One region of the Streptococcus sp. 9.1 genome, then DNA from elsewhere that is predicted to be linked to it. Evidence: predicted binding sites of a transcription regulator. Region 1 holds the regulator's gene; the other holds the start of a gene.

The links. Region 1 encodes Rex, which represses fermentation and respiration genes when NADH is low (regulators of the CRP and FNR family bind a similar motif). Its sites were predicted from a motif close to TTGTGAANTANTTCACAA; they were not measured.
Region 2: the regulator Rex is predicted to act here: its motif matches at 3,038-3,055, upstream of H7T93_RS03880 (class II fructose-bisphosphate aldolase).

What each region holds. Positions count from the first base shown of each region.
Region 1 covers NZ_JACLQS010000006.1:73,174-79,884, forward strand. The annotation lists gene H7T93_RS05920 (ABC transporter ATP-binding protein) at 1-545, shown strand, start outside; gene H7T93_RS05925 (glycosyltransferase family 2 protein) at 566-1,600, shown strand; gene H7T93_RS05930 (rhamnan synthesis F family protein) at 1,597-3,381, shown strand; gene radC (RadC family protein) at 3,431-4,117, shown strand; gene H7T93_RS05940 (gamma-glutamyl-gamma-aminobutyrate hydrolase family protein) at 4,175-4,870, opposite strand; gene H7T93_RS05945 (redox-sensing transcriptional repressor Rex) at 4,863-5,522, opposite strand; gene H7T93_RS05950 (DUF1831 domain-containing protein) at 5,665-6,012, opposite strand; gene H7T93_RS05955 (cysteine desulfurase family protein) at 6,014-6,711, opposite strand, start outside.
Region 2 covers NZ_JACLQS010000003.1:112,245-118,955, forward strand. The annotation lists gene H7T93_RS03860 (DNA-directed RNA polymerase subunit alpha) at 1-727, shown strand, start outside; gene rplQ (50S ribosomal protein L17) at 745-1,131, shown strand; gene H7T93_RS03870 (gamma-glutamylcysteine synthetase) at 1,380-2,675, shown strand; tRNA gene H7T93_RS03875 (tRNA-Leu) at 2,867-2,952, shown strand; gene H7T93_RS03880 (class II fructose-bisphosphate aldolase) at 3,098-3,979, shown strand; gene H7T93_RS03885 (hypothetical protein) at 4,382-4,738, shown strand; gene H7T93_RS03890 (hypothetical protein) at 4,771-5,109, shown strand; gene H7T93_RS03895 (TIGR01440 family protein) at 5,125-5,685, shown strand; partial or broken gene H7T93_RS03900 (glucose PTS transporter subunit IIA) at 5,769-6,711, shown strand, end outside.

The DNA.
Region 1 (6,711 bases):
CTATTTTGATTGAGGACGGATACATTAAAGCCAAAGGCGAGCCTAGAGACGTTGCCAATCAATATAGTTTTGACAATACAGAACAAGTAATCACTTCAGAACAATCAGGAATTGAAAGAAGTGGTTCAGTTGTGGAAAATCTGAAGTTATCACTATTGTCTTCTAAGAGAGCGACACCAAATGAACCAATTTCATTTGATTTGATGTATACTCTGCTAGAAGATGTGCCTACTTATATTGCTATCTCATTTACAGATATTGATCGTAATATTTGGATTTACAATGATAATACGATGGATAATTTAACAAGTGGCAAGGGTGATGTTAAAGTAAACTATCAGTGTTCACTGGCAGGGCTAAACGATATTAAGTTAAAACTCGAAATTACTGTAAGGGATGCGAATAACCAAGTTCTAGCCTTTCTTCCAGCTGATGAGATTCCAGTTATTGTTCTAAATAGGGATGATATTGATGAAGATGACGAGTCAGCTAAAGATTCTGCAACTGGTATTATTCAAAGAAATGGGAAGTGGAGTTTTTCTTAAGAGAAAAAAGGGAAGTTTGAATGAAAGTATCGATTATTTGTACCAATTATAATAAGGGGGATTGGGTACGAGAGGCTATAGATAGCTTTCTCAATCAGAAAACTAATTTTGATTTTGAGATTATTATCATTGATGATGCTTCAACAGATCATTCGTATGAGATTATTCAAGAGTATCAAAAAAAGTTTCCTGAAAAAGTTAGAACTTTTCGTAATGAAGTGAATCTTGGCATTACTAGAACATGGAAAAAAGTTTGCCAAGAAGCTAAGGGTCAATACATCGCGAGATGTGATAGTGATGATTTTTGGACGGACCCATTAAAACTTCAAAAGCAAGTTGATTTGCTAGATGCTTCAACGGATTCACTATGGTCAAATACCGAATTTGACATGGTAGACCTAGACGGAAATCTTATCCAAAAAGATGCCTTTGCTAATAAGGCACTTCCTTTGATTGATTCTTACGAAGAGATGCTTGTCATGAAAGGAATGACAATGGCTTCAACCTGGGTGGTTGATACCGCTCTTATGCAAGATGTATCTGCTCAAATTAGCGATACAGCTGCAGACGATACATTTGAGTTGCAACTTGAATTATTCAAACGCACTAAAATTTCTTTTTTGAGTGATTCCACTACTGTATATCGTATGAATTTGGGATCTGATTCAAAACCTATGACATTGGAGACTGCTGAAAGGCGGTTCACTGGTATCTTAGATTCTCAAATTAAATATCTCAACAAGTATCCAGATCAGGATATTCAAAGAATTTCACACTTGGCCCTCGTTAAGGATCGTGATTTGGATATCTTAGTTTTTAAAAAAGACCGTCAGATAGAAGACTTGAATTTGAAACTAAATCAGGTATCACAGATTTCTCATGACCAAAATGAGTATATTGAAGTCTTGAAGAAAGAAAATCAAGATTTTCAAAGTGAGTTGAATCGTATACAGAGTTTATATGATGACTTACAAATCCAATATAACAGTGTTGTTACTTCGAGAAGATGGACAATACCAACTAAAATTATTAATTTCTTTAGGAGAAGTAAATGAAACGTCTATTGCTTTATGTTCATTTCAATAAATATGATCATATTAGTCGACATGTATTTTATCAACTTGAACATATGAGACCCTTGTTTGATAAATTGGTTTTTATTTCAAATAGTCGTCTTAGTGAAAGTGAAGTACAAAAGCTTCGTGATAAACACTTGATTGATGATTTTATCCAACGTGAGAATAAGGGTTACGATTTTGCTGCTTGGCATGATGGTATGGAATTTGTTGGATTTGATAACTTGAAACAGTATGATTCTGTCACTGTTATGAATGATACCTGTTTTGGTCCTCTATGGGATATGGCACCAATCTATGATAAATATGAATCAAACCCAAATGTAGATTTTTGGGGTATGACTAATCATCAAGGAATCAAGGCTGGTGATATTTATATTCATGAACATTTGCAATCTTACTTTATTTCATTTAAAAAACGTTTAGTTGAATCTAGTGTTTTCCAAAAGTTCTGGAAGTCAGTTGAGAGTTTCGAAGATGTTCAAAAGGTAATCGATAATTATGAAACTCTTTATACCAAGAAGTTTATGGATGCTGGATTTAAGTATGAATCGATTCTTAATACGATTCCACTAAATGATAAGTTTTTCCATAGTAATTTTACAATTCATTATCCTCATGTTTTGCTTGATGCAGGGGTTCCATTTATTAAGGTTAAGACATTTGATTTAACCCAGCACCTTGCACCTTATTTGCTTAAGGAAATTGAGAATAGAACGGACTATCCGGTAGAATTCATTTTGTCACACATGTCGGATATGAGTTTACCGACTCCACCTTATTTACTTGATCGCAAAGTCATTGAGGAAAGCTCAGAGACATATTCAGACACTAAAAAAATTGCTGTACATCTTCACACCTACTATGTCGACTTACTCGAAGACTTTTTGAAGCAATTTGAGAATTTTCACTTTACTTATGACCTCTTCTTAACAACGGATTCTGAAGAGAAGAAGGAAGAGATTCAGTCTATCCTTGATAAGAATGGAAAAGTAGCTCGAATCTTTATTACTGGGAATCGTGGACGTGATGTTATTCCAATGCTTAAGTTGAAAGATGAACTTTCTGCTTATGATTATATTGGACATTTCCATACGAAAAAATCACCAGAATACCCTTATTGGGTTGGAGATTCATGGCGAAATGAACTTTTCTCAATGTTAATTCAACCTGCTGATAATATTATTGCAAATCTAGAACGTGATGATAGGTTAGGGCTTGTAATTGCTGATATTCCAACTTTCTTCCGTTATACTAAAATTGTGGATCCTTGGAATGAGAATCGTTTTGCCGAAGGAATGAATGATTTATGGGAGCGTATGAATCTTGGTCGAGAAATTGACTTTGATAAGATGAATACTTTTATCATGAGTTATGGAACATTTATTTGGTTTAAATATGATGCTTTGAAACCGTTGTTTGACCTTGATTTGCAAGATGAAGAAATCCCAGCAGAACCAATTCCTCAACATACCATTTTGCATTCAATTGAGCGTATTCTAGTTTACCTCGCATGGGCAAGACGTTATGATTATGCGATTGCAAAAAACGATATCTATATTACGCCTTTTGTAGATAATGTTGTGTTAAATATCCGACCTGATACTTTACCAAATACCTATATTAATTTTGATAATATCGGTGGTATAAAAGGTGCTCTCAAATATATTATTGTAGGTCCAGGAACTGCTGTGAAGTATATTTTGAGAAGAATAAAACGTAGATTTACATCCAAGAGTAGTAAAAATACTATGAAATAGTAATTATCCCCCTCCCACTTACGAATAGGTAAGTAGGAGGTTTTTTCTTATGTATAGTATTGTATCTGAGGAGTCGGGACTTTTGCCTCGTGAGCGACTCTTACAGAAGGGTGCAGAGGTTTTATCGGACCAGGAGTTGTTGGCGATAGTGCTGCGAACAGGGACCAAGTCTGAGTCGGTCTTATCTATGGCTAATCGTATTTTGAAAGGGATGACGAGTTTGGCGGATTTGTCTCGCTTGTCCCTGAATGAGCTTCAGGAGATTCCTGGTATTGGGCGTGTGAAGTCTATTGAGCTGAAGGCTATGGTGGAGTTGGCTAAGCGGATTGAGAAGGCTGAGTTGGCTCGTTCCGAGCAGATTATGTCCAGTCAGCAGGTGGCCCGTCGTATGATGTTGGATATTGGGGACAAGCCTCAGGAGCATCTGGTGGCTATCTATTTGGATACGCAGAATCGTATTATTCAGCAAAAGACGGTCTTTATTGGTGGTGTTCGACGTTCGATTGCTGAGCCACGTGAGATTTTGCATTATGCCTGTCATCTGATGGCAACGTCTTTGATTGTGGTTCACAATCATCCGTCAGGTGAGGCCTATCCTAGTCGTAATGATATTGATTTTACTCAAAAGATTAAGCGGTCCTGTGACGACTTAGGGATTTGTCTGCTTGATCATCTGATTGTTGGCAAATCGACCTATTATTCTTTTCGTGAGGAGAGGGAGGATTTTGAGCTTTAGATTGAGCCGATGGAAAAAAGACAAGAGAAAAGCAACTGAGTGCAGTCTCAGTTGCTTTTAAAGTTCGTTAACGACGTATTCAAAGAGTTTGAGGTCTTCTTCACGTTTGTCTAGGAGAAGCTCTGGGTGCCACTGTACACCAAGAAAGCGAAGGTCTGGACTATTTGACTCAACAGCTTCGACTGTGTTGTCCTCAGGATCACGCGCAATGACACGAAGGTCAGAGGCCAAGTGTTTGATACTTTGATGGTGGAAGGAGTTGATAGAGGTTTCACTTCCGTAGATTTCTGCCAACTTACTGTTCTCATCAACAATCATCTCATGGTAGAGGTAATCAGACGGCTTGTCCTGCCAGTGATGCTCAATATCTTGATGGAGGCTACCACCTAGTGCGACGTTCATGAGTTGGGTTCCACGACAGATTGAAAAGATGGGTTTCTTCTGCTTAGTGGCTTCCTCGATGAGTGCCATTTCAAAGATATCCCGTTCGAGGAAGAAGTCATCTTCACTGGCATGGTTCTCTTCGTTGTAGAATTTAGGGTCAACGTTTTGCCCACCGATCAGGATAAGCTTATCAATCATGGAGATGTAGGTCTTGGCTTCCGAAGGATCGGATACTGGTAGTAGGATTGCTAGGCCACCGGCTCTTTGAACTCCTTCTACAAAGCCAGATGGGGCATAGGACCAGTTGATGTCTTCATGGGCTGGATTAGGCCTTACATTGGCAGTGATTCCGATAATTGGTTTAGTCATTGTTTCTCCTTGATTTTTCTTCTTCTTTCATGAAATAGAGTAGGGTTTGTAGTTCGCTAGTCAAGTCTACATATTGGACCACCACATGGCGTGGAAGATTGAGGTTAACTGGAGAGAAGCAGAGAATGCCTTCAATTCCGGCATCAACCAAAAGATCAGCCACCTCCTGAGCCTTAACTGATGGCACTGTCAGGATGGCTGTTTTGATATCTTCTTGAGCGATTTTCTCCTTGATTTGAGAGATACCATAGATAGGGATCTTATCTTCGGTTTGTGTCCCTACTAATTCATTATCATCTGTATCAAAAGCCATGACCAGCTGCATGCGATTGCGCTCTTGAAAACGGTAGTGGAGGAGGGCACGCCCGACATTCCCAACACCTACGAGGAGTACCTTGGTAGTCGCATTGTCATTAAGGAGTTCAGCGAAAAATGTCATTAGCTTATTCACATCATAACCAAAGCCACGACGACCTAGCTCACCAAAGTAGGAGAAGTCTCGACGAACAGTGGCAGGGTCAATCCCAATAGCTTCAGCAATTTGTTTAGAGCTTGCTTTGTCGATATTTTCACGATGGAATCGCTTGAAAATACGATAGTAGAGAGAGAGACGTTTGGCAGTGGCGTTTGGGATGTTTTTCTCAAATGTCATTGATCGCTTTCCTTTCTTCAATTAGTATGATTCTCTTATATTTTAAGAAAAGTTTGTGAAGATTGCAACAAAATAGTGTAGATGAGGCGATATAAAAAACCTATCACAAGGATAGGCTATTTCTATGTATTAAGAAAGAAGTTTAGACTTCTTCTTGCTCGAAAACGTTACGATCAACCAAACTCTGCATCAAGAAATAGAATTTCTCTTGCAAGATGTGATGATCTTCATTTTTAAAGATATTAACGTTACGAAGGCCAGATTTGTCTGTAATCGACAATTTGAAACCAGTCAAGTCTTTGTTAATAGTGATTTTGAGTGGGAAACCTTCGCCTGAGTTAGGCACTTTTTCGAGAAGGCGGTGCAACTCGTAGTTTCCGATTTTATTTTGCACAAAAGTCGTATCACGTAGAGTGAATTTTTTGACATTAGGACTGATGTTGTAACGGTACTTACAGTCAGTCAAATGAATGCTTTTTTCAAATGCCATGTTAGTCTCCTATGATTTGATTAAGTTTTTCTGCTAGGGCCTGGAGTTCTTCAGCGGTATTTTCCTCTGATAAACTAATGCGAATGGCTGTTTTTAGCTTGTCAGAATCCTTGCCATAGAGGGCCTGGATGACATGGCTAGGGTCAACAGTTCCAGCAGTACAAGCAGAACCTGTTGAGACAGCAAAGCCAGCTAGGTCTAACAAGGTTAAGAGAGGGCCGTTTTCCTTATCAGGAAAACTGATGTTGATGACGTGAGGTAGGCTAGGTCCTCCACCATTGATTTCATAAGGAATGGTAAGGGAATCTAGAAAGGCCTGACGAATCGTTTCAACATGCTGGTAATTGTCTTGGTAGTGGTCACTAGCATGCTTGTAAGCAGCGGTCATACCGGCAATACCGACCAGATTTTCAGTACTGGCACGGCGTTTTTCTTCTTGCTCACCACCGTGAAGTAGGTTGTCAAAATGCAAATCGTTATGATAGAGCAAGCCGACACCTTTAGGTCCGTGGAATTTATGGGCACTAATAGAGAGAAAATTGGCTCCAAGTTCCTCTGGGTGAATAGGAAGCTTTCCTGCTACCTGAACGGCATCGACGTGGAAGGCAGCTTGGTGATTGGCAAGCAAGTCACCAATTTCCTTAATAGGAAGCAATTGGCCAGTCTCATTATTGGCATACATAACAGAAACCAGAATGG
Region 2 (6,711 bases), on a different contig from region 1:
AGACGTGATGCAAATCATCCTTAATATTAAAGGACTTGCTGTAAAATCTTACGTCGAAGACGAAAAGACAATTGAACTTGATGTCCAAGGTCCAGCTGAAGTTACTGCTGGAGACATCTTGACTGATAGCGACATTGAAATTGTTAACCCTGATCATTATCTTTTCACTATCGCTGACGGCGCTTCTTTGAAAGCGACTATGACAGTAGCTACAAACCGTGGTTATGTTCCAGCAGATGAAAACAAGAAAGATGATGCACCAGTGGGAACATTGGCTGTAGATTCAATCTACACACCAGTGAAAAAAGTCAATTATCAAGTTGAACCTGCCCGTGTAGGTAGCAATGATGGTTTTGATAAATTGACAATCGAAATCATGACAAACGGAACAATCATCCCTGAAGATGCCCTCGGTCTCTCGGCTCGCGTTTTGATTGAACACTTGAATTTGTTTACTGACCTTACTGATGTTGCTAAAGCTACTGATGTAATGAAAGAAACTGAAAAAGTGAACGATGAAAAGGTGCTTGACCGTACCATCGAAGAACTTGATTTGTCTGTACGCTCATATAACTGTTTGAAACGTGCCGGTATTAATACCGTTCATGATTTGACAGAAAAAACTGAGCCTGAAATGATGAAAGTCCGTAACCTAGGTCGTAAATCTCTTGAAGAAGTCAAAGTTAAGTTGGCTGATCTTGGACTTGGACTCAAAAACGATAAATAATAACATAGGAGGATAACATGGCTTACCGTAAACTTGGACGCACAAGCTCACAACGTAAAGCGGTTCTTCGTGATTTGACTACAGATCTTATCATTAACGAAGCAATCGTTACAACTGAAGCACGTGCTAAAGAAATCCGTAAAACAGTTGAAAAAATGATCACTCTTGGTAAACGTGGTGATTTGCACGCACGTCGTCAAGCAGCTGCATTTGTACGTAACGAAATTGCATCTGAAAGCTATGATGAAGCAACTGATAAATATACATCAACAACTGCTCTTCAAAAACTTTTCTCAGAAATCGCACCTCGTTATGCTGAACGTAACGGTGGATACACTCGTATCCTTAAAACAGAACCACGTCGTGGCGATGCTGCCCCAATGGCAATCATCGAACTTGTTTAATTTTTATCAATTTTGTTGAGTGTTATGATGATGGAATAGCTTAGCTTTTCTTAGTCTAGCTCTGGTCTACCGCTGGGCATACGCCTAGCGGGAACACTCATCATAAAAATGGGAATAAATAAGCATGTAACGCTTGTTTACGAAAGGTAATACGGTTATTTTTCGTAAGCAGGCGTTTTTTTGTCTATAAATCGTCTGAATATTTTGATATAATGGAATAAGCTTATTTTAAAAAGGGGGGCATTATTTTGACAACAGCCAAGGAATTGCTTAAGCAAAGGTACTATGAGCCAATTAAGGAGCAACCCGAATTATTTGTGGGGATTGAGTTGGAATACCCAGTTGTTAATTTGAGTGGTAATGCTACAGATGTCTCTCTTACAAAACAGTTACTAGTCTATCTTTTGGATAATTTTGATTTTCAAGCTGATAAGTATGATTCTGATAATAATCCTATTCAGCTTATCGATAAAGCTTCTGGAGACATGATTCTTTTTGAAGTTTCGTACAATACAATCGAGTTTGCTTTTGCAAAGGCTGAGAGAATTTCTGAGGTTGAGGAACGTCTGGATACTTACCTCAGTATAATCCAACCCTATCTTCAGAATCATAATCATGAGTTGCAAGGTTGGGGAGTGAATCCAAACTGGGCAAAAAATGACAACAGACCTGTTAAATCTCCTCGTTATGAAATGCTTATGGATTTTCTCGAGCTATCTAAAGCAAAGAACAATCCTTTCTTTCATGATTATCCAGAATATGGTTCTTTCATCTGTGGGAGTCAGGTACAGTTAGATGTTTCAAAAACGTCCTATTTAAGAGTCTTAAATGCTTTTAATCAAATAGAGGGACCCAAGGCAGTATTATTGGCAAACTCTGAGTTTTGGGGTTCTGATTGGGATTTAGCGCTTTCCCGTGATGTTTTCTGGGAGAATTCCATGCATGGTGTGTTTGAGGAAAATGCAGGAGTATTTCCCAAGGTATTTAAGAGTGAAGATGACTATTTTTCTTACTTGTCTGAGACAGCCATTTTTACTGCTAAGCGTGGTGACGAAACCTACTATTTTGAACCAATACGTGCTAAAGACTATCTAAGTACGTCATCTGTCAAAGCACACTCTATTCATGGCAAAGTAGTCACTATTGAGCCAAGTGAGGAAGATTTTAAGACTCACCGTTCTTATCAATTCCAAGATTTAACGACGCGAGGGACGATTGAGTTTCGCAGTGTTTGTACTCAACCTTTCTCATCAACCTTTGCACCAGCAGCTTTTCACCTTGGTCTTTTAGTCAATTTGGAAAATCTAGAAAATATTTTGAATGACGCATCTTTTTTTGAAGCATTTGACTATGATTTTCCTAAAATTCGTCGTTTATTTTCGAAAAAGGATATTTCTGCTACGGACCTCAAAATGATTTTACCTTTGACAGAATCGTTATTGGCTTGTGCTGAGGATGGCTTAAAATCGCGTGGTTTTGGAGAAGAAGTCTACTTAGCTCCCCTTAGAGAGAAATTAGATAAACTGAATAAGAGTTTAGCTTAACCTTTGATAAAAGATATAATAGATAACTTTTGCTAAAAAATTTAAAAAAAGGCAAAAAAGTATTGACGTCAGTAAACAATAAATGGTATTATATAGTAGTTGTTTCGAAAGAGACAAGAGAAAGTTATAAAAACTTTCAAAAAAAGTATTGACACGAGTTGTCAATCTTGATATAATAACTAATGTTGTTAGCGGAAATGGCGGAATTGGCAGACGCGCAGGACTAAGGATCCTGTGACCGCTTTAGGTCGTGAGGGTTCAAGTCCCTCTTTCCGCAGAGTAACCAGTCAGATGACTGGTTTTTTTGTATTAAAAAATCAAAACGCTTACAAATTGTAGAAAAGCTAGTTTTTTGAGTCTAATTGTGATAGAATAAACTTGTAAACGGGTTCAAACCCAAAAAAATATAGGAGGCCTTTATAATGGCAATCGTTTCAGCAGAAAAATTTGTCCAAGCAGCTCGTGATAATGGTTACGCAGTTGGTGGATTTAACACAAACAACCTTGAGTGGACTCAAGCTATCTTGCGTGCAGCAGAAGCTAAACAAGCTCCAGTACTTATCCAAACTTCTATGGGTGCAGCTAAGTACATGGGTGGTTACAAATTGTGTAAAGTCCTTATCGAAGAATTGGTTGAATCAATGGGTATCACTGTACCAGTTGCTATTCACCTTGACCACGGTCACTACAATGACGCTTTGGAATGTATCCGTGTAGGTTACACTTCAGTTATGTTTGACGGTTCACACCTTCCAGTTGAAGAAAACCTTGAAAAAGCAGCTAAAGTTGTTGAATTTGCACACGCTAACGGTGTATCAGTTGAAGCTGAAGTTGGTACAATCGGTGGTGAAGAAGATGGTATCATCGGTGATGGTGAATTGGCACCAATCGAAGATGCTAAAGCTATGGTTGCAACTGGTATCGACTTCCTTGCAGCAGGTATCGGTAACATCCACGGTCCTTACCCAGAAAACTGGAGCGGACTTCACCTTGACCACTTGCAAAAATTGACAGAAGCTGTTCCTAACTTCCCAATCGTATTGCACGGTGGATCAGGTATTCCTGACGATCAAATCCAAGAAGCTATCAAACTTGGTGTTGCTAAAGTTAACGTTAACACTGAATGTCAAATCGCATTTGCTAACGCAACACGTAAATTTGTTGCTGAATACGAAGCAAATGAAGCAGAATACGACAAGAAGAAACTCTTCGACCCACGTAAATTCTTGAAACCAGGTTTCGAAGCTATCACAGAAGCTGTTGAAGAACGTATCGACGTATTCGGTTCAGCAAACAAAGCTTAATTGAAAAAAAGAACAAGGTCTTTTCTGGATCTTGTTTTTTTGTACCCAATAAATAGTTAGTGTCTGCGAATCAATCTGTGATTGGGAGCAAACAAAGCTTAATTAGACTATATAAGCTTGAAAATAAAGGGTTTGTCCAATGTGGACAAGCCTTTTTCTTATGTTTTGCCACAGATTTGCCCCCGATTTCTAAATTTCAGTTCGTTTTGATTATAGAAGTAGCGCAAACAAAGCTTAATTAGCTTATTAAGACAAGGTCCTTTCTGGGTCTTGTTTTTTTGTACCCAAATAAATAGTTAGTATCTGCCAAGTAATCTGTGATTGAGGGTAAACAATTTTAAAGAGTGGATATGGCTTTGGTTGATAGATTCTATTTCCTAACTTTTTAAGATATGCTATAATATGAATATGTTTGATAATTATATTGTACCTGTATTTTTTGGTGGTGGAGCTCTTGCTCTACTAGGTTTAGTGTTATTTGGTTGGGCCTTGCCTTCATTTTTGAAGGGTAAGTGGTCTTATTTGATTTCTTTGCTAGGTTTAGGTTTGGTTGCTTTTGCCTATTTTGATTCGGCGATTGTTATCACTTATAAAATCTGGCTTGGATTGCTAGGTGTTATCATGATTGGTTGGGGACTTCCTTTTAACAATCGTAAGGGACGCCGTGCGATGACTATTTTTTGGGCTGTCATGGCAATCGTTGTAGGTATTGCTGCTATTGCATTCACTATTGCTTATGGTGTTATTAACCGCCACTAACATGAAACTGTAAAACATGCTATAATAATGGCATGTTTTATTTTATGACCCTATCATTTATTATCATGCCTGCCTTGGGCTGCTTCTTAATAGGCTTGGCTTTTGCTAAACCAGATCGTTGGGACTATTCTTGGATCTTATCCTTAATAGGTTTGGCGGCCTTTATTTCTTCTTTTTGGCATATAACACGTGTAGATTTATGGTTTATGCTAAGTTATAGTGTTGGTCCTTTTTTGATGGGATTTGGTTTCTCCTGGGACCTAAGTAAGAAACGTCGTAGGCAGTTATTATTATTAGGGGCATTTTTCCTTGTCTTTTTTGTGATTCTGTACTATCTTATTGTGCGAATCCTGAATACAGCTGTTGTCTAAAGGAGGGCTGTTGTGATGTTGCTAGATTTAGAAGAGAAGACACGTGTGCTTGTAGAAGATATTGTTGAACGTTCAGCTATTGGGAGAGGAGCTATCTTTGTCTTGGGCCTGTCTTCCAGTGAGGTTGCTGGTGGGACTATCGGCAAAGCCTCTAGCCGCGAAATTGGTCAACGAATTGTGAAAACTATTCTTGAGGTTTTGGAACCTAAAGGGATTTATTTGGCTGTTCAGGGCTGTGAACATTTGAATCGTGCTTTGGTTGTCGAGCGTGAGCTTGCCATGGCTAAAGATTTGGAAATTGTTAATGTTCTTCCTACCTTGCACGCTGGGGGAAGTGGTCAGCTGGCTGCTTTCGACTATATGAAGGATCCTGTTGAGGTGGAGGAAATTGTCGCTCAGGCTGGTATTGATATTGGGGATACCTCTATTGGTATGCATGTGAAGAGGATCCAAGTTCCTCTTCGTCCGATTATTCCAGAATTAGGCGGTGCCCATGTGACTGCTTTGGCGAGTCGTCCTAAGTTAATTGGTGGCGCTCGTGCGGAGTATCTAGCAGATCCTATTCGTAAAAACTAAAAAGTATCGGACATTCTTGTCCGATACTTTTTCTGTTAGCTGAGCCCTTTCTTTCAATGACGACGCTTGGCATAATCGACAAACTAGGTGGTAAAACAATTGTTGAAGTCTCAAAATTCTGGGAAGGTGTTAACGAAATTGTTTCGGTTATCAGTGGTGCTATCTTTGGTTTCTTGCCTGTAGGTATTACTTGGTCTGTTTCTCGTAAAATGGGAACTAGCCAAATTCTTGGAATTGTTTTGGGGATCTGTCTGGTGTCACCACAATTGCTTAACGCTTATTCAGTAGCATCGACACCAGCGTCTGAAATTGCTAAGAATTGGGTTTGGGATTTTGGATTCTTTACTGTTAATCGTATAGGTTATCAAGCGCAAGTTATTCCAGCCCTTCTTGCTGGTTTATCACTTTCTTATCTTGAAATTTTCTGGCGTAAACATGTACCAGAAGTAGTATCAATGATTTTTGTACCGTTCTTGTCATTGATTCCAGCCCTTATTTTGGCTCATACTGTTTTAGGTCCTATTGGTTGGACTATTGGCCAAGCCCTCTCAACAGTGGTTCTTGCTGGTTTGACAGGTCCTGTAAAATGGCTTTTCGGTGCTGTTTTTGGTGCACTTTATGCGCCGTTCGTTATTACTGGTCTTCACCACATGACCAATGCTATCGATACTCAGTTAATTGCAGATGCTGGTGGAACAGCTCTTTGGCCTATGATTGCTCTATCAAATATTGCTCAAGGTTCAGCTGTTTTTGCTTACTATATTATGCATCGTCATGATGAACGTGAGGCTCAAATTTCACTTCCAGCTACTATTTCAGCTTATCTTGGTGTTACAGAACCAGCCCTCTTCGGGGTTAACGTCAAATATATTTACCCATTTGTTGCGGGTATGATTGGTTCATCTATCGCAGGTCTTCTATCAGTAACCTTTAACGTTACAGCGGCCTCTATCGGTATTGGTGGTTTGCCTGGTATCCTATCAATTCAACCTAAATATATGATTCCATTTGCAGCAATCATGCTTG